Regions from separate parts of the Cupriavidus sp. 05L310 genome, predicted to be linked through region 3. Evidence: predicted binding sites of a transcription regulator. Region 3 holds the regulator's gene; each other region holds the start of a gene.
What was found. Region 3 encodes FNR, which switches genes on or off when oxygen is low (the NO sensors DNR and NnrR bind a similar motif). Its sites were predicted from a motif close to TTGATNNNNATCAA; they were not measured.
Positions count from the first base shown of each region.

Region 1: the regulator FNR is predicted to act here: its motif matches at 2,698-2,711, upstream of hemN (oxygen-independent coproporphyrinogen III oxidase).
Region 2: the regulator FNR is predicted to act here: its motif matches at 2,579-2,592, upstream of AC1DS6_RS37580 (universal stress protein).
Region 4: the regulator FNR is predicted to act here: its motif matches at 2,566-2,579, upstream of AC1DS6_RS39585 (DASS family sodium-coupled anion symporter).

Region 1 covers NZ_JBFTOX010000010.1:47,862-52,171, forward strand. The annotation lists gene AC1DS6_RS09230 (response regulator) at 1-228, shown strand, start outside; gene AC1DS6_RS09235 (ATP-binding protein) at 200-1,363, shown strand; gene AC1DS6_RS09240 (ABC transporter substrate-binding protein) at 1,392-2,543, opposite strand; gene hemN (oxygen-independent coproporphyrinogen III oxidase) at 2,939-4,310, shown strand, end outside.
Region 2 covers NZ_JBFTOX010000077.1:13,167-17,476, reverse strand. The annotation lists gene AC1DS6_RS37595 (L,D-transpeptidase family protein) at 1-718, opposite strand, end outside; gene AC1DS6_RS37590 (universal stress protein) at 893-1,348, opposite strand; gene AC1DS6_RS37585 (zinc-dependent alcohol dehydrogenase family protein) at 1,447-2,454, opposite strand; gene AC1DS6_RS37580 (universal stress protein) at 2,664-3,122, shown strand; gene AC1DS6_RS37575 (hypothetical protein) at 3,162-3,299, shown strand; gene AC1DS6_RS37570 (flavodoxin family protein) at 3,310-3,840, shown strand; gene AC1DS6_RS37565 (bifunctional aminoglycoside phosphotransferase/ATP-binding protein) at 4,025-4,310, opposite strand, start outside.
Region 3 covers NZ_JBFTOX010000025.1:23,029-27,338, forward strand. The annotation lists gene scpB (SMC-Scp complex subunit ScpB) at 1-95, opposite strand, end outside; gene AC1DS6_RS18925 (sulfite exporter TauE/SafE family protein) at 682-1,440, opposite strand; gene fnr (fumarate/nitrate reduction transcriptional regulator Fnr) at 1,727-2,452, shown strand; gene AC1DS6_RS18935 (hypothetical protein) at 2,614-2,859, opposite strand; gene AC1DS6_RS18940 (FixH family protein) at 2,862-3,077, opposite strand; gene ccoG (cytochrome c oxidase accessory protein CcoG) at 3,102-4,310, opposite strand, start outside.
Region 4 covers NZ_JBFTOX010000091.1:1,240-5,549, forward strand. The annotation lists gene AC1DS6_RS39580 (Ldh family oxidoreductase) at 1-797, opposite strand, end outside; gene AC1DS6_RS39585 (DASS family sodium-coupled anion symporter) at 811-2,337, opposite strand; gene AC1DS6_RS39590 (RNA-binding protein) at 2,718-2,972, shown strand; gene AC1DS6_RS39595 (tyrosine-protein phosphatase) at 3,007-3,822, shown strand; gene AC1DS6_RS39600 (acetate/propionate family kinase) at 3,844-4,310, opposite strand, start outside.

The DNA of each region.
Region 1 (4,310 bases), on a different contig from region 3:
GCCGAGTTCCGCCTGCTGCTGGCCTTTATCGAACACCCGAACCGCGTGCTCGACCGCGAACTGCTGATCAACCAGGCGCGTGGCCGCGATCTTGATGTCTTCGACCGCAGCATCGACCTGCTGGTCTCGCGCCTGCGCCAGAAGCTGCGCGACGACCCGCGCGACCCGGCGCTGATCCGTACCGTCCGAGGCGAAGGCTATGTCTTTACCGGCACCGCCGAAGGCTGAGCGCCCGGCCTGGGTGGCCCGCCATGACTCCATGTTCATCCGCCTGTTCCTGGTGATGGCGGCGATCATGCTGGCCGTGCACCTGCTCGGCGTCACGGTCATCGAGAGCATCTTTCCTCACCCCGGGCACAGCGGATTCACTTTCGTCCCCGGCGACGAGCCTCCGCCCCCACCGCCGGGCGAACCGGGCCGCGGGGGAGTCCCCCCGTCCGGCGCCGAAGCGGGCACGGGCAGCAGCGAAGGCGGTCCGCCGCCGCCACGCCGGCCGCGCGGCAGCCGTGGCTTTGGCCCGCCCCGGCTGGGGCTGCTGTTCCAGCTTGCGGCCATCGTGGCTGCGTCGTGGGTGGGAGCGCGCCTGCTGGCCAGGCCCGTCCAGCGCCTTGCCAGCAGCGCCGGCCGGCTGGCCCAGGACGTGCACGCGCCGCCGCTGGATGAGGACAGCGGCCCGGCCGAGGCCCGCGACGCCGCCAAGGCCTTCAACCATATGCAGCAGCGCATCCGCACCCAGCTGGCGCAGCAATCGCGTTTCCTGGCCGCGGTGTCCCACGACCTGCGCACGCCGCTGACACGCATGAGCCTGCGTATCGAAGGGGTCGACGACAATCAGGTGCGCTATCGCCTGCGCCAGGACCTCGCCGAGATGAACGGGCTGATCGATGCCACGCTGTATTACCTGCGCGAGCGCGACGGCGCCGCCGCGCCGCGCCAGCGGGTGGATGTGCATGCCCTGTTGCAGGCGGTGGTGGACGACGCCACGGAGATTGGACAGGACGTCAGCCTGTCCGGCGGCGCCGAGCCTTTGCTGGCCTATCCCGCCGAATTGCGCCGGGCCGTGGTCAACCTGGTGGAAAACGCGCACCGCTACGGCGGCAGCGCGCGCATCGCGCTGGCCGACAGCGCCGAGCGCGTGGTCATCGACGTCTGCGACGACGGCCCCGGCATTCCGCCGGAAGAAATGGCGCGCGTGCTGGAGCCGTTCTACCGGCTCGAATCCTCGCGCAACCGCGCCACCGGCGGGGTCGGCATGGGCCTGTCGATCGCCGCGGATATCGTCTCGCGCCACGGTGGCGAACTGAGCCTGGCCAACCGGCCGGAGGGCGGGCTGCGCGTGCGGATCGTGCTGCCGCGAGCCTGAGCGGCAGCTAGTGCGCGGCCGCTACCATTCAGCGGGCCGTTCCGCTGCCCATCGCCGCGAGCTGCACGTATTGAGAGCCGCGCGATCCGTGCGTGAAATCCAGCACGAAATCGCCCACATCGACGCGGGCCTGCAGGGCACGCCGCAGGTCGGCCGGCGTGGCGGCGCGCGGCGCGGACAACGCAGCCCGCACCAGCCAGGCCGCGCCGATGTAGCCAGCCAGCGTGGCGGGTGAAGCGGGCTCGTCCAGGAACTGCTTCATCCGGCCCACGTGCTCCTTGACCACGCGCAGGGTCAGGTCCTGCGGACCCGGCGCAATCTGCGTCAGCACGATGCCGCCGTTATAGCCGGCGCCGAGGATCTCGCGCGCCGCCAGCGGGTTGACCGCGGACAAGCCCACTAGGAAGCCGTACCACCCCCGCGCGGCCAGCGCACGGCCGAGATTGCCGTAGGCCAGCGTGTCGCCGGCCATGATCACCGCCGCCGGGCGCGCCGCGGCGATGCGCGACGCCGCCGCGCCGCTGTCGCTGCCCTTGCCGGCTTCCAGCGTCAGCGCTTGCAGGCCCGGCTCCTGCTCCAGCCGGCGCCGCCACGGCGTGCCTGCGGCCAGGCTTCCTGCAGCGAAATCCGGCGCCACGGCCAACACCAGCTGCTTGAGCCCGTAGCTGCGCAACTGGTGAATCGCCGCATCCAGTTCGGCGCGGTAGTCGGCCCGCGTGTACCAGACATGATCGGCCGCGAGCGACAGCCCCGATAAGGGCGCGACGATCTGCACGCCGCGCCGGGCCAGCTCGGGAGAGGCGGCCAGCACCGGCAACAAGGCGTCGCTGGGACCGAACAGGAGTTCGGCGCGCTCGCCGTCGACCAGCGACAGCGCCTGCGCGGTGGCCGCACGCGGATCGGTTTCGACTTCCCGCACCACGTGCACCACGCGCGGCTCGCGCGCGCCGGCGTTGGCCGCGTCGAACATGACCTTGGCGCCGGCCAGGTAGTCGCGCGCGAGATCGGCCTGCGCGCCGCCGCGATCCACCAGGTGGCCAATCACCAGCGGGCGTCGCGGGGGTGACTGCGCCAGTAACGTGGCGGGCGCCAGCAGAGCGCTGCCGAGGGCGGCCAGCAGGCGGCGGCGCGGCATTTGTGGCGCGCAATGCGCCTGCGCAATCAGGGGAGAAGCGTGCATGGGGGCCGAAGGGACGGATTGAGCTGGTGGATGGAAAGCCGGCAAGCGCGGGGCAGCCTATCCGGTCCAGGTGACGCTAGCATGACGCGGCGCACGCTGGTGACGGCCTGGCCGCTGGTGGCCGGCCAAGGGCCCTGGTGCCATGGGCCACGACTTGACGCCGGTCAACGCGCGCAGGAGCGGCCCCCACTACGATGAGCCATCCAATCCACCACGAAGGCCGCCCCATGGCTGATCTCGCCCGCGCCACCGCATCCGTCCCCGTTTCCATTGCCAGTCCGCCGAACACCTGCTCCGGCAATTGCGGCGCCGCCTGCAAGAGCAAGCAACTGGGCCGGGCCGCCTCGGCCCCGGACCGGCATGCCTTGTCGGACTTCCGCGAGCTGGCCGGCCGCATGGACATCAACGGCCCGCGCTACACCTCCTACCCCACGGCGGACCGCTTCCATGGCGGTTTTGGCGAGCAGGACTACCGGCAAGCACTGGCCGATTGCGCGGCCAGCGCTGGCGTGGATGCCGGCCGGCAGCCGCCCTTGTCGCTCTATGTGCATGTGCCGTTTTGCGAGAACATCTGCTACTACTGCGGCTGCAACAAGATCATTACCAAAGACCATCGCCGCAGCGCCCGCTATGTGGATTACCTGGCGCGCGAGATGGCGCTGGTAGCGCAACAACTCGGCGCGCGGCGCGAGGTGGTGCAATCGCACTGGGGCGGCGGTACGCCGACCTTCCTCGACCCGGCGGAGATGCGCCGCGTGATGGATGCCTTGCACCAGCATTTCAACCTGCTGCCCGAGGGCGAACACTCCATTGAGATCGACCCGCGCCGGATCGGCGACGCGCAGATGGCGCTGCTGGCCGAACTCGGCTTCAACCGCATCAGCCTGGGCGTGCAGGATTTCGACGCCGAGGTGCAGCAAGCGATCCACCGCGTGCAATCGCAGGCCGAAACCCGGGCAGTGGTCGACGCCGCGCGCCGGCTCGGCTTCCGCTCGGTCAGCATGGACCTGATCTACGGCCTGCCGCACCAGACCACGGCGCGCTTCGCCGCCACCGTGGAGCAAGTGCTGGCGATGCGCCCGGACCGGCTCTCCGTGTACAGCTATGCGCACCTGCCGCACGTGTTCAAGCCCCAGCGGCGCATCGACGAGCGCGCGCTGCCGGCGCCCGCTGAAAAACTCGACATCCTGGTCGGCACCATCGAACAGCTCACCGCCGCGGGCTATGTCTATATCGGCATGGATCATTTCGCGCTGCCGGACGACGCGCTGGCCGTGGCCCAGCGCGAGGGCCGGCTGCAGCGCAACTTTCAGGGCTATTCCACCCACGCCGGCCATGACCAGCTTGGATTTGGCGTCTCGTCGATCGGTGCGGTGGCGGGCCGCTATGTACAGAACGCGCGCACGCTGGACGATTATTACCGCGTGCTCGACGGCGGCGTGCTGCCGGTGATGCGCGGCTTCGCCATGCGCGATGAGGATCACTTGCGGCGTGAAGTCATCGGTGCGTTGATGTGCAACGGCGTGCTCGATATTGCAGCGGTGGAAGCCCGGCATCGCATCGACTTTGCCGCGCACTTCGCTGGCGAGATGGCGGACCTGGGGCGGCTCGCCGGGGAAGGCCTTGTGCGATGCGAGCCCGGCCGCATCGAAGTGACCCCGCTGGGCCGCTTGCTGGTGCGCCGGCTGGCGATGGTCTTCGACGGCTTCCTGCGTGAAGACGCGCGGCGGGCTGCGGACGCGGTGCCGGCAGTGGCACCAGCGGGAA
Region 2 (4,310 bases), on a different contig from region 3:
GGGCCTGGAACGCCTTGACGCCATCCACCATCGCGCCTTCGTAGCGTTCCGGGGCTGGCGTGTCCACGGGCAGGTCGCCGAGGGCGATCAGGCGCTGCGTCAGCGCCGGCACGCCGGCGTAGGCCTGGCCGCTCACCAGCTTCCTGCCCGGCAGCGGTGGCAGTGGTGCCTGCCAGGCCGCATGGCCAGCCAGCGCGCGATAGCGGGCAAGCGCCCCGCGCAGGGTGCCATAGAGCGGGAACGCCGGCGCCGCCCGCTGGACTGCCTCGGGCAGATCGTGCCCGGCGACGGCTGCGCGCAGGTAGGCCGACGGATTGAACTGGCCGTCCGGCGCCGCGGCAAAATTCTCGTGGATCGTGCGCGGATCGACCCGGCCGCCGTGCAGGTCGGCGAGATAGTGTTCCATCGCCGCCGTCAGCCTGTCGTCAAGCAAGTCCACGGCTTCAGGCGCCAGCGGCGGGCCGTCCGCCGCCTGGCCAAGCGCGCGGCGCAGGTCCCCGGCGTCATAGTCGCGGGGTTCCAGCCCGTCGGCCGCGGCGGCGGCGAGGATATCGGCCGCCTGCCGTGCTTCGGCGGTGGGGCGGCCCTGCGAGAACCAGAGCGTGGTATCCGCGGCCAGCGTGCCCGCATGGCAGCTCAAGGCCCACGCGCCCAGCAAGCCGGCCACGATTCCGCGCACGGCCGCGCCGTTGCGGCGGAAAAAGGAAGTGCCACGCATCTGCCCGTGCATGGCCGGTCGGGGAAACGTCGGGCGCGGTCGGCCCCTTAACTGTGGAGCGCTTGTCACTGTGGCGTGCTTGTCAAAGGATCGGCTCCTGTATTCCAGCCATCCATCTTGTCCATACGGCGGACAGGTGCCGCCGGCATGGGGCCCGCGGTCCCCGTTGCGCATTCACTCCGGGATCTCGCTGCGGACCATCAGCACCGGCTTGTTGCTCTTGTGCACCACGCCTTCAGCCACGCTGCCCATGACCAGGCGCCGGAAGCCGCGTCGGCCGTGCGTGCCGACCACGATCAGGTCCGCATCCCAGCGGTCGGCTTCCTCCACGATGGTAGCGGAGACCTGCCCGGGGGAAACGGGCGTCTCGAGGACCTTGGTCGTATGCGGAACGCCGGCTTCCGCCAGGCGCGTGGCGGCGGCCGCCAGCGCGTCGCGCCCCACGGCAAGGATACCTTCCATCAGCTTGTCGGGATCGTAGCTGCCAACGGAGAAGAGGATATCGCTGTCGTCCGCGACGAAGAGCACCTTTACCTCGCTGCCGGTCGCCTTGGCGACCGTGATGGCCTGGCTCAGGGCCAGTTCCGAAGAACGGCTGCCGTCCACCGCGAGCAGAATTTTCTGGTACATGATCCGTGCCTCCGGGCTGGATGTCGCAAGGCGGGCGCGCATGGGCGCCGCGTCCACCAGCAGCATAAGGCGCGGCACAGTTGGCGTATTGACGTACGTCAAGCAGCCTGGGCGACGCGCAATACCGCCGCGCCGGCCAGGCGGCCCGCGCGCAGGTCGTCCAGCGCGGCACCCGCCTGCTCCAGCGGATAGACGGTGGTGGCGGTGCGCAGCGGTGTGGCCTGCGCGATCCCCATCAATGCGAGGCCATCTCCGCGCGTGAGGTTGGCCACCGACACGATCGACCGCTCCTCCCATAGCAGGCGATACGGAAAGCCAGGGATGTCGCTCATGTGGATGCCGCCGCAGACCACCGTGCCACCCTTGGCGACGGCTTGCAGCGCCATCGGCACCAGCGCGCCGACCGGCGCGAAAATCAGCGCGGCATCGAGCGGCCGTGGCGCGGGCTGGTCGCTGGGACCCGTCCAGCAGGCTCCGGTGTCGCGGGCGAGCTGGCAGGCGGCGGGGTCGCCGGGCCGCGTGAAGGCGAAGACTTCGCGCTGCTGCGCCACTGCGATCTGCGTCACCAGGTGGGCCGCCGCGCCGAAGCCGTAGATGCCGATACGCCGCGCGTCTCCGGCCATGCGCAGCGTGCGGTAGCCGATCAGGCCCGCGCACAGCAGGGGCGCCGCATGCACGTCGTCGTAGCGCTCCGGGATGGGAAAGCAATAGCGGCTGTTTGCCACGACGTACTCGGCATAGCCGCCGTCGCGCGTATAGCCGGTGAACTGGGGCGTGTCGCACAGGTTTTCGCGCTGCGCCGCGCAGAAGCCGCAGTGCCCGCAGGTCTGCCCGAGCCAGGGTACGCCGACCCGGTCGCCAGGGGCGAGGCCGCTCACGCCTTCGCCGCAGGATTCGATCCTGCCGACGATCTCGTGTCCGGGAATCAGCGCGTTTTTGGGGTGCGCGAGTTCGCCGTCGAGAATGTGCAGGTCGGTGCGGCACACGCCACAAGTGCTTACGGCGATACGGACCTCGCCAGGGCCCGGACGCGGTACCGGCACGCGTGCCAGGCGCAGAACCGGTCCGGCGCCGTCGAAGACCATCGCGCGCATTGAATCCTGCATATTGCCATCCTCCGCGGCCTCACCATGAGGCGCCCGGATTTCATGCTAGGCCATGCCGGCCGCCGGCGCCTGATCCACGTCAACGGGGCACGCAAGGCGGTGCCCCCGGAAAGCTGCGCAAGCCATGATCCAAATCAACATGGACTTCGCGCGGACGTCCAGACTGGAAATGTTGAAAGCGGGCTTGCCGCGGGTGCGGGAGGTAGAGGATGTACAGCAAGATCCTGGTTGCCGTGGACGGCAGCGAATCGGCCGACCGGGCGCTGGCGGAGGCTCTCCACTTGGCCGCCGCGATGGGCTCGGAAGTCACCGTGATGCATGTCATCGATAACAGCTACCTCAGGTACGAGGTTGGCTATGTCGACCTGACAGACCTGCGCGCCAGCCTGCTCGAAGGCGGGCAGTCCCTGCTGGACGAGGCCAAGGCCAAGGCCGCTGCGCAGCAGGTGGCATGCAAGACGCTGATCGTGGACGAGCCGCTGGCGCTGGGCGACGTCGCCAGCGCGATCGAGCAGGCGGCGCAACAAACGCATGCCGAGCTGATCGTGGTGGGCACGCACGGGCGACGCGGCGTGCGGCGCCTGCTGATGGGCAGCGTGGCGGAGGGGCTGGTGCGGCAATGCCGCCAGCCGGTACTGCTGGTGCATGCGCCCCCGGCCGCGGCGTAACGGGGCGTCAGCGGGCAAAAGCGTGGCAACTGGCTTGACGTGAATCAATGGTCCCCCTCCGGACGCTTCCCAGACTGGTTGCTGGCACACCAGCGGCGCGGGAATGTCATGCAGTACGCCAGCATCATGATCAACCTGTCGCTGGCCGGCACGCGGACTACCCGGATCCAGCGTTGAGGAGCCATTGATGGAAGACATCCTGATCGTCTATTACTCGCGCACCGGAACGGCCCGGCAGGCCGCGGAAGCACTGGCGGCGTATTCGGGCTGGCCGCTCGCGGAGGTCAGCGACCAGACCAGCCGCGCCGGCTTGCTGGGCGATGCGCGCTGCGTGTTCGATATCGTGCTGCACCGGCGCGTAGGCTACCGCTACGCCGGCCCGGCGCTGGACAAGTGCCGGCGGCTTGTCATCGTCGCGCCCGTCTGGGTCGGCCACCTTGCCGCTCCCATGCGCAGCTTCCTGCGCGACCACCTGCCGCTGACCTGCGAGACCTCGGTGATCTGCGTGATGGCGCGGCAAGGCGCCTTCACTGCGGCGGCGGAGGTTTCCCGCCTGGCCGCGGCGCCGTCGTCGCCGGTACTGGCGCTGCGCCAGAGCGAGGTGGCCAGCGGGGCGGCACTGCCGGACCTGCGCGCCTTCGCGGACCAGGTGGAAGCCGCGAACGGACGTGCCGGGAGCGCGCAGCGGCCTGCGTGGCTTTCGCCGAAAGAGGCCTGAGCCGCCGCGCCCGCGCGCTACCGCGTTGTTGCCTCAGCGCCCTTGCTTACTGCGCTTACCGCGCTTACTGCGTTATGGCGCTGACGGGAAAGCCCAGCATTCCGCGCCGGCAACGGCACCTGGTCCTCGTTCAGCGATATCGCTTCGGGCTCGGCTCGGCATCGATCGCGCGGCCTGACCCGCATCAGCCGGCTGATCCGGCGCCGGCAATGCGCACCACATGGCCCCATTCGTCGCTGCCCAATGGCTCTTGCGCGCGCCGTTGCCACTCCAGCACCTGAAGGTCCGCGTCGGACGGGTCGCCGCCCTGGCGCGCGCGCGTGGCGATGCGTTCGCGCAGGGTAGCCAGGTCGGCATTGCAATCGACGATGGAAAAAGGCACGCCCCGGCGCGCGGCCAGCGACGCGAAACGCAGCCGCTGCTCGCGCGCCAGGAAGGTCGCGTCGGCGATCATCGGAACGCCCGCGCCG
Region 3 (4,310 bases):
TCGGCAAAAAGCCGGCGCAAGTCATTGACGCGCAAGGGTTCCTGCGCACAAATCAGCGCGGTCTCGAGGACGATCTTCGCCTCTTGGGTATTCATGTGATTGCGTGCAGCCTGTCTTTGCACCTGCGCCCCGGACAAACCCGGACGCACTGGAGATTGCGGGTTCAGCGGTTGGAATTGCCACCGCCATCTGACCGCGCAGCCAACCACAATGCTTGATGCATGCAGTCGTGCGCTTTCTTTTTTGCATCGGGTGCCGGACCTGCCCGGCAGGAGATCGCCCGGCCACCGGCTTTACCTGCCGGTCGACGGAGCCCTTGCGTCGCGCCTTCCCCCTGATGTGGCGGACCTGTCCGGCACGACGTCCGTCGCTCCGGGTGCAAGAAAAATACGGATATCGGGCCTGCTTGGCCTATTTCACCCCGCCCTGCCGTGGCTGGTCTTTTGAACCAAATAATCTTTTGAACCGGACGGCGGATTGGGAACGGTCCCTGGCGGTAATACGTGCTGGAGGGTTCCTGGCATGCATCCCCGAGTGCGAATGCTACCTGACGATGCCACGATGAAATACGCTGCGCGATATCGCTGTTCTTGCGATTGTATGGCATTCCCTGGCAAACCTGCAACCGATTCACACAGGCATCTGCCCGACAAAGTGCGCAATGCGCCATGAAGCGGCGTATCAGAAGACCAGACAGAAGCCGTGCGCGGCCAGCGTCTCTGGCAAAAGCAGCGCGCGCGCCACCCCGACGACACCAAAGGCAGCCACTGCCAAACCGGCAAGGGTACGTACCGCCGGGCGGCGCGACCACTGCCTGAGGTAGCCGGACAGGCCCGAGATAACCAACAGGTTTGGCAAAGTGCCCAGTCCGAACACGGCCATCACCAGCGCACCCGAAGGGGCGTTCCCGGCCAGCAGCGCCATCGCCAGGGCGCCATAGACCATGCCGCATGGTACCAGCCCCCAGGCCAGCCCCATGCCGTAGCGGCGCAGCAGCCGCCCCTGTGGCAGGCCCAAGGGCGCCAGGCGCACGCCCACGGCGGCAAGAAAACGGAGCAAACCGCCAGCGCCGCGCGCGGCAAACCGCTCCAGCCAGCCAGCCCCCACGGCGCGCCCACGCAACATCCATAATCCCGACATCACCAGCATCATGCTGCCGATTCCGAACAGCCAGCGCTGCAGCGGCAAGTACTGGGCCTTCCACACACCGGCGCCCAGGGTACCCAGCAAGGCGCCCAACAGCGCATACATGCTCAGCCGCCCGGCATGCATCACCAGGAGTTCGAGCAGCCAGTGGCCTGGCCGGCGCAGGATGGTGGCCGGCACACGGGCCGTGCCGCCTTGCTCGGCCGCAAGCGCAATGCCGCCACACATGGCCGCGCAATGCACACCACCTAGCAAAGCCAGGGTAAAAACGCTGAAGAGCACGCCTACGGTCAACTTCTCCTCCCAATCACATCGCCTGGCGCGGTAAAATGCGCCCTACGCGCCCCCGCGACTCCAAGAGGCGCTATCAACATGAAGCCCAGCGCCCGCGCACATCCGCGCAATCGCAAATCATGACGACGGGCACGGCAGGCGGCGCCACGCAGATGGCAGGCCCCGCCAGACCCGCGCCAGGCTAATGTGGATAGCGCTTCCAACCGACAGCTCTCAACGTCAAGCTTTCAACTCAATGCGCCTGCCACACGCGCTTGAGTGATTGCGCTAAACCGACAGGCCCCAATTGCTAACATCCATTCCCATTACCGAGATGTCGCCCCGCTGCTCCACTTGCTCGCTGGGACAGCTCTGCCTGCCCGTCGGCATGTCGCAGCAGGACCTCGAAAAAATGGATTCGCTGGTGCAGGAGCGCGTGCGCGTACGCAAGGGCGAGACCCTGTACCGCCTCGGCGATCCGCTCACCGCCGTCTATGCGATCCGCTTCGGCACGCTCAAAACCCACCTGACGATGGAAGATGGCCGCTCGCAGATCACGGGCTTCCACCTCCCCGGCGAAGTCGTCGGGCTCGACGGCCTTGGCGAAATGCAGCACGCGTCCGACGCCACCGCCCTTGAGGATACCGAAGTTTGCGTGGTGCGCTTCGGCGACCTCCAGTCGCTGTCCGGTGCGCTCCCGTCGTTGCAACATCAGTTCATGCGGCTGATGAGCAAGGAAATCTCGCAGGACCAGGTGATGCTGATCACGCTGGGCTCGATGCGCGCCGAAGAGCGGCTTGCCGCCTTCCTGATCAACCTTTCGGAGCGCCTTTCCGCGCGCGGCTATTCGGCCTCCGAGTTCGTGCTGCGCATGAGCCGCGAGGAGATCGGCAGCTACCTCGGGCTCAAGCTCGAAACCGTCAGCCGCCTGTTCTCCCGTTTTGCGGAAGCCGGGCTGATCCAGATCCGCCAGCGGCACGTCAAGCTGGTCGACATGACAGGCATCAAGCAGATCATCAACAAGTCCTGCTAGTCCGGCAGGCATCGACCGGCCGCGCGGAGTTTCCCGGCTCCCGCGGCATTGGCAGCCGCCTTGCCTTCCTTGCGTGGTGCCAATACCACGTCGCGCCGGCCTGGTCACGACACTCCTGCTCCGCCGCCCCCTGCCCCGCGGCGCGAAGACGCGCATCGCGCTCACTCCAGTTCGTCTGTCTCCGCCAGCCGCGTGGGCATGGTGTAAAGCGTCAGGCCGCTCGACAACGAACAAAGCACCCACGCGACCAGGAAGCCCACGGTGTAAACCGCCTCCCGCGACGCCTCGACCGGCTGTCCGAAGAAGCGCAGATCGCCGGGATCGACCATCGAAAACACCAGGGCGGTCGTCAGCCCGGCTACCAGGAAGCCGGGCCATAGCACCCACATCAGCCAGCGCAGTCTCATGGTCACCTCGCCTGCGCCGTGGCCGGCTCAGCCTGCCGCCCGATACCCGTCTTCTCGACCACCAACCCGTGCCGCGATACGCCATCGACAACGGGCGGGTCCGGGTGCGTCATGGCCAGCCAGATCGTGACCCCGCAGGCCACCATCGCCAGCAAGGGCCCGCTCATCAGCAGCCATGGCCAGGGTTCCTTCCACCAGGGATTGCTTTGCTGCATCATCAGGCCTCCTCTAGATTTCTCGGTTCAAAGATTGCGCGGTACGATGAAGCTGGTGCCCTGGCTGATTTCCGCACCGCCCCCACTGTCATCTCCTGTCGCAGTGACCGTCACCTGGATCTTGTGGGTGCCCTGGCCAGCGGCTTCGATCGGCACGCGCACGCGAATCGGAATCAGGCGGTTTGAGGTGGGCTCGAGATTGCCGGCAGCGTGATCGTATTCCACGGCCAGGCCCTTCAGGTCATCACTGTCCGCGCGAATGGCCACATGCATCGGCGCCTCGGTCGTGTTGATCAGTTGCAGGCGATACACGTTCTCGATCCAGCGTCCCTCCACTTCCCTGCCCAGCGCGCCGCGGTCGCGGATGATATCGACCTTGATCGGTGTGCGCATGGCCAGCGACACCGTGAAGCCGGCAACCAGGGCCAGCCAGATCACGGAGTACACCACCGTGCGCGGCCGGAACAGACGCTTGCGCGCCTCCGCCTCGGGCAGCACGCTGCGCATGGCGTTCTCCGAGGTGTAGCGGATCAGCCCGCGCGGATACGCCATCTTGTCCATGACTTGGTTGCAGGCGTCGATGCAGGCGCCGCAACCGATGCAGTCGTACTGCAGGCCGTCGCGAATATCGATGCCGGTGGGGCAGACCTGCACGCAGATGCTGCAGTTCACGCAATCGCCCATGCCGGCGGCCTGGTGGTCCACCTTGCGCGAGCGGCTGCCGCGCGGCTCGCCGCGGCCCACGTCATACGTCACCACATACGTGTCGCGATCGACCATCACGCTCTGGAAGCGTGCATAAGGACACATGTACTTGCACACCTGCTCGCGCATGAAGCCGGCGTTGCCCCAGGTGGCGAAGGCGTAGAACAGCATCCAGAACGTTTGCCACGGCCCCAGCGACAGGCTGAGCACGTGGCCGCCCAACTCGCGAATGGGCGAAAAGTACCCGACGAAGGTAAAGCCGGTCCATAGCGCGATCACGATCCAGAGCGTGTGCTTGGTGGCCTTGAGCCGCAGCTTGCGCGCGCTCCACGGATCGCCATCCAGGCGGATGCGGGCAAAGCGATCGCCTTCCACATGCCGCTCGATCCACATGAAGATTTCTGTGTACACCGTCTGCGGACAGGCATAGCCGCAGAACAGGCGACCCGCGATCGCCGTGAACAGGAACAGCGAGAGCGCGGAAATCACCAGCAGCACGGACAGGTAGATCACATCCTGCGGCCAGAGCAC
Region 4 (4,310 bases), on a different contig from region 3:
GTGGCCACGCCGCCGCGCGGGTTTTCCGGCTGGATGGTGCCGCCGCCGGAGAGTACGCCAGCGAGCAGCTCGGCCACCACGCCCAGCGCATAGCCCTTGTGTCCGCCGAAGGGCAGCAGCGCGCCCGGATGCTCGCCGAACATGGTGGAGGCATCGGTGGTGGGGTTGCCGTCGGCATCGATGATGCTGTTTTCCGGCGCGGGCTCGCCCTTCTCCGCCAGCACGCGCGCCTTGTTGATGGCGATCGCGCTGGTGGCGATATCTACCACCAGCGGCGGGCGGCCGTTGGGCATGGGCCCGGCGAAGCACAGCGGGTTGGTGGTCAGCCGCGCCGCGCGGCCGCCATAGGGCGCCACTGCCGGCGCGCGGTTGATCACGTTGGTGAAGCTCAGCAGCACGAAGCGTTCCTTCGCCACCATCTCGCCGAAGTGGCCCATGCGGCCGAGATGGTGCGAGCGGCGCAGCGTGACGATGCAGTGGCCGTGCTGGCGCACCCGTTCGATCGCGGTCTCGATGACGGTCTTGCCCACGTGCTGGCCGAAGCCGCCGTTGCCGTCGAACACCAGCAGGCTGCCACGGTCGAGCACGCATTCGGCGCGGCCGGCGGGGTTGACGTTGCCGCCTGCGAGCGAGCGCCGGTAGTTGGGCAGGATCGACAGGCCGTGGCTGGTATAGCCGCAGCGGTCGGCTTCGACCAGGTGTTCGGCCACGTCGTCGGCGATATCGGCCGGCACGCCCTGCGCTGCCAGCAGGTCGCGGGCGAGCTGGAGGGCGGATTGCAGTGTGATTTTCGTCATGCGTCCCGTCCCTTCAGATCCAGCCCAGCCAGCGCCAGTAGGTGGCGGCGAACAGCAGCATCATGGCGTAGCCGATCAGCGTGACGGGAATGCCGACCCTGGCGAACTGCTTGCCGTTGAAGGTGTCCGTGCCCAGGCACACCATGTTCTGCGGCGCGTTGATCGGGAGGATAAAGCCGAAGCTCACAGTGAAGCCGAGCAGCATTGTCAGCCCGATCTTGTTGATATCGCCTGGCAGCGTCTGCAGCACCGAGATCAGGATCGGCAGCAGCGCGGCGGTGAGCGCGGTGGCGCTGGCAAAGCCCAGGTGGATCAGGATCAGGAAGGCCGCAAGGATCGCGAACACCAGGATCGGCCCCTGCGTGGCGAGCCCGGAGTGCGTCACCACGAACTTGCCCAGCCATTGTCCGGCCTGCGTGGTGAGCAGCGCGGTGCCCAGGCTGATGCCCACGCCGAACACGATCAGCGTGCCCCACGGCGTGCGCTGCTGCATGGTCTTCCAGTCCATCACGCCGATGCGCGGCATCATCAGGATCACCAGGCCGACGAAGGTGACGGTGGCGGTGTCGAACTGATGCAGCTTGCCTTCCGTGGCCCAGAACAGGAGCAGCCCGATGGACACCGCGGCGAGCCGCTTCTGCGGGCCGGTCATCGGGCCCAGCCCGGCTAGTTCCTTTTGCACGGCTTCCTTGCCGCCGGGGATGGCTTCGGTCTCGGCAGGCAGCAGGAAGCGCACCAGGAAATACAGCACCACCGACATCGCGACGGCCCACGGCGCGCCGGCGATCAGCCATTGCAGCCAGGTGATGCGCTCGCCCAGCAGCTTGTCCATGAAGCCGACCGTCAGCAGGTTCTGCGCGGCGGCGGTCTGGATGCCGACGTTCCAGATGCTGGTGGCCATGGCCACCGTGATCATGATGCCGGCGGCGATGTTCGATTTCTTGTCGACCCCGAAGGCCGCGATGATGCCCATCATGATCGGCACCACGCAGGCGCTGCGCGCGGTGGCGCTCGGCACCACCAGCGACAGCAGGATGGTCACCGCGATGCTGCCGATCAGGATGCGCCGGGTGCTGGTGCCGATGGCCGACAGCGTCACCAGCGCGATGCGCCGGTCAAGCCCGGTCACGGTCATGGCCGCCGAGATGAACAGCGCGGCGGCAACCAGCGCCAGCGCGGTATTGGAGAAGCCGGCCAGCGCCATGCCGAGGGCGCGCGATGTGCCGTATTGCGTGGACGGGTCCGTCACCGTGGGCGCGAAGCCGATCAGCGCGGCCATCAGCGACGTGATCATGATGGCGCTGGCTTCGTAGGAGACCGCTTCGGTGATCCACACCACGATGGCGAAGGCGAGGATAGCCAGCATGCGATGGCCCGCCACCGGCAGGTCCGCGGGCAGCGGCAGGGCAAGGATGCCGATCAGCACCACGGCGGCGGCGTAGAGCCCCCATGGTGTCTGCTTCTTCGGCGTGGCTTGCGGCGTGGCGGGCACGCCGGGGGCGGAGGGGACGGTCTGGGTCGGAGTGCGAGAGTCTGTCATCGCTTTCCCTTGGGTTGTCTTGTTGATCGTTGGCTCAACACGGGATGGCGGACGTCACGCGCGGGCAAGAATGCTAGCCGGTGACTGGCTTGATGGCGGCGTCGTTCGTTCGGTCTTCCGTGAAGACTGGCGGATGCGCAGGCCGGCTTTTGGCCGGGTTGCAGCGTTCGACATGGGGAAATTATCGTGCCGGCCAACAGCGTATGTCGAGGCCGGATCACGGCTCGCATGATCAGGATCAAGGAGAGGGCTCGCGCCGGGAAATTACCGTGTGCGGTGGGGTCCTACTTTCAGATCGTTGCAGTACAAGGGCTGGCGGGCGGTGTCCCGCGGGCGTTAACGCCCGCCTGCGCGGTGATCTGAAAAAAATGGAGCACATGATGAAGGTTTTGGTGAGAGGGCTACATGCCGGAGTCGACGCAGCCAGGCTGCGTGAAGCGCTGGCCGCTTACGTGAGCGTCAAGGACGTCGAGCTGATCTGTGAGGGCGATGGCTCACATCCCTGGGCCTGGGTCGACCTGGACCTGGACGATGTGGACCCGATGAGCGTGTGGAAACTGGTGGCAATGCTCGATCGCCGTTATATTGCTGGCTGCCATACGCGCTGGCATGTGCCGGCCTATCGCGCGCGATGAGACGCGCGCAACCCAACCACAGGGCAGGGAAACAATGCAGGGATTGTTCGCGTGGCGCCGCCACGCCATCATGGCGGACGCGCCATCACTAGGTACCGGCGTGCCCGGCACCGCACCGCTGGTGCTGGAAAACGTTGTCAATATCCGCGATCTCGGCGGCCTTCCCACGCGGGACGGCCATCGCGTGCGCGCCGGCAAGCTGTTTCGCAGCGGCAACCCGGGCCTGGCCAGCGCCGCCGACATGGAGCGGCTGCGCGCCTTGCAACTGGACGCGGTGATCGATTTCCGTTCGCCCGGAGAAAAGTCGGCCGCGGAGAGCCCCTTCGGCCAGGCCTTCCGCTGGGTAGCCACGCCGGTGCTGGAGGGCAGCATGTCGATGGCCGAACTGATGCCGCGCCTGCGCGAAGGCAGCGCGGCGCAGACGGAGGCCTTCATGCTGGAGGTCTACGGCGATTTCCCGCGCAAGTACCAGGCTGCCTTCGGCGGCTTCCTGAAGCTCGCGGAGCAGGGCGGCAACCTGCTGTACCACTGCACCGCGGGCAAGGACCGCACCGGCTTTGCCTCGCTGTTGTTGCTGGCGGGCCTGGGCGTGGAGCGCGATACCATCATGGCCAACTACCTGGAGTCGAATCACCGGAACCAGGGCTTCAACCAGAAGATGAGCGCCGGCGCGGCGCAGTTCGGCGTCGATCCCGCGGTGATGTGGCCGTTGCTGGAGGTGAAGGCGTCTTACCTGGAAGCTTCCATGCAGGCCATCGAGCAGGAATACGGCGGCATCGACGCGTACCTGGGCGAGGTGCTCAAAGTGGATGCGGAGCGGTTGCGCCGGGCGTACCTGGTGCGGGCGTAGCGCGTTCCCGGCGCGGAGGCGCTACGTCCCCACGCCTTGCTCCTTCATGATCCGCGCGGTATTCAGCGCGATCATGCCCTCCTCGTCGGTGGGCAGCACCAGCACCGGCACACGGCTGTTATCGCGGCTGATGCGTTGCCGGTTCTCGCCGTTCGCGCCGGCGTCCAGGTCGATGCCGAACAGGTCCGCCAGCCGCGCGCAGATCTTCTCGCGCACCGGCGGTGAGTTCGCGCCGATACCGGCGGTGAACACCAGCGCGTCGAGGCCGCCCAGCGTGGTGGCGAGCTTGCCGATCTCCTGCGCCGCACGGTACGCATAGAAATCGATGGCCAGGCGCGCGCGCGGCGTGTCGCTGTCCAGCAGTGCGCGCATATCGCTGCTGATGCCCGACAAGCCCTTGAGCCCCGATTCCTGGTACAGCATGGTCTCGATGTCCTTGGTGCTCATGCCTTGCTGCGACAGCCACAGGATGGCGCCGGCATCGATGG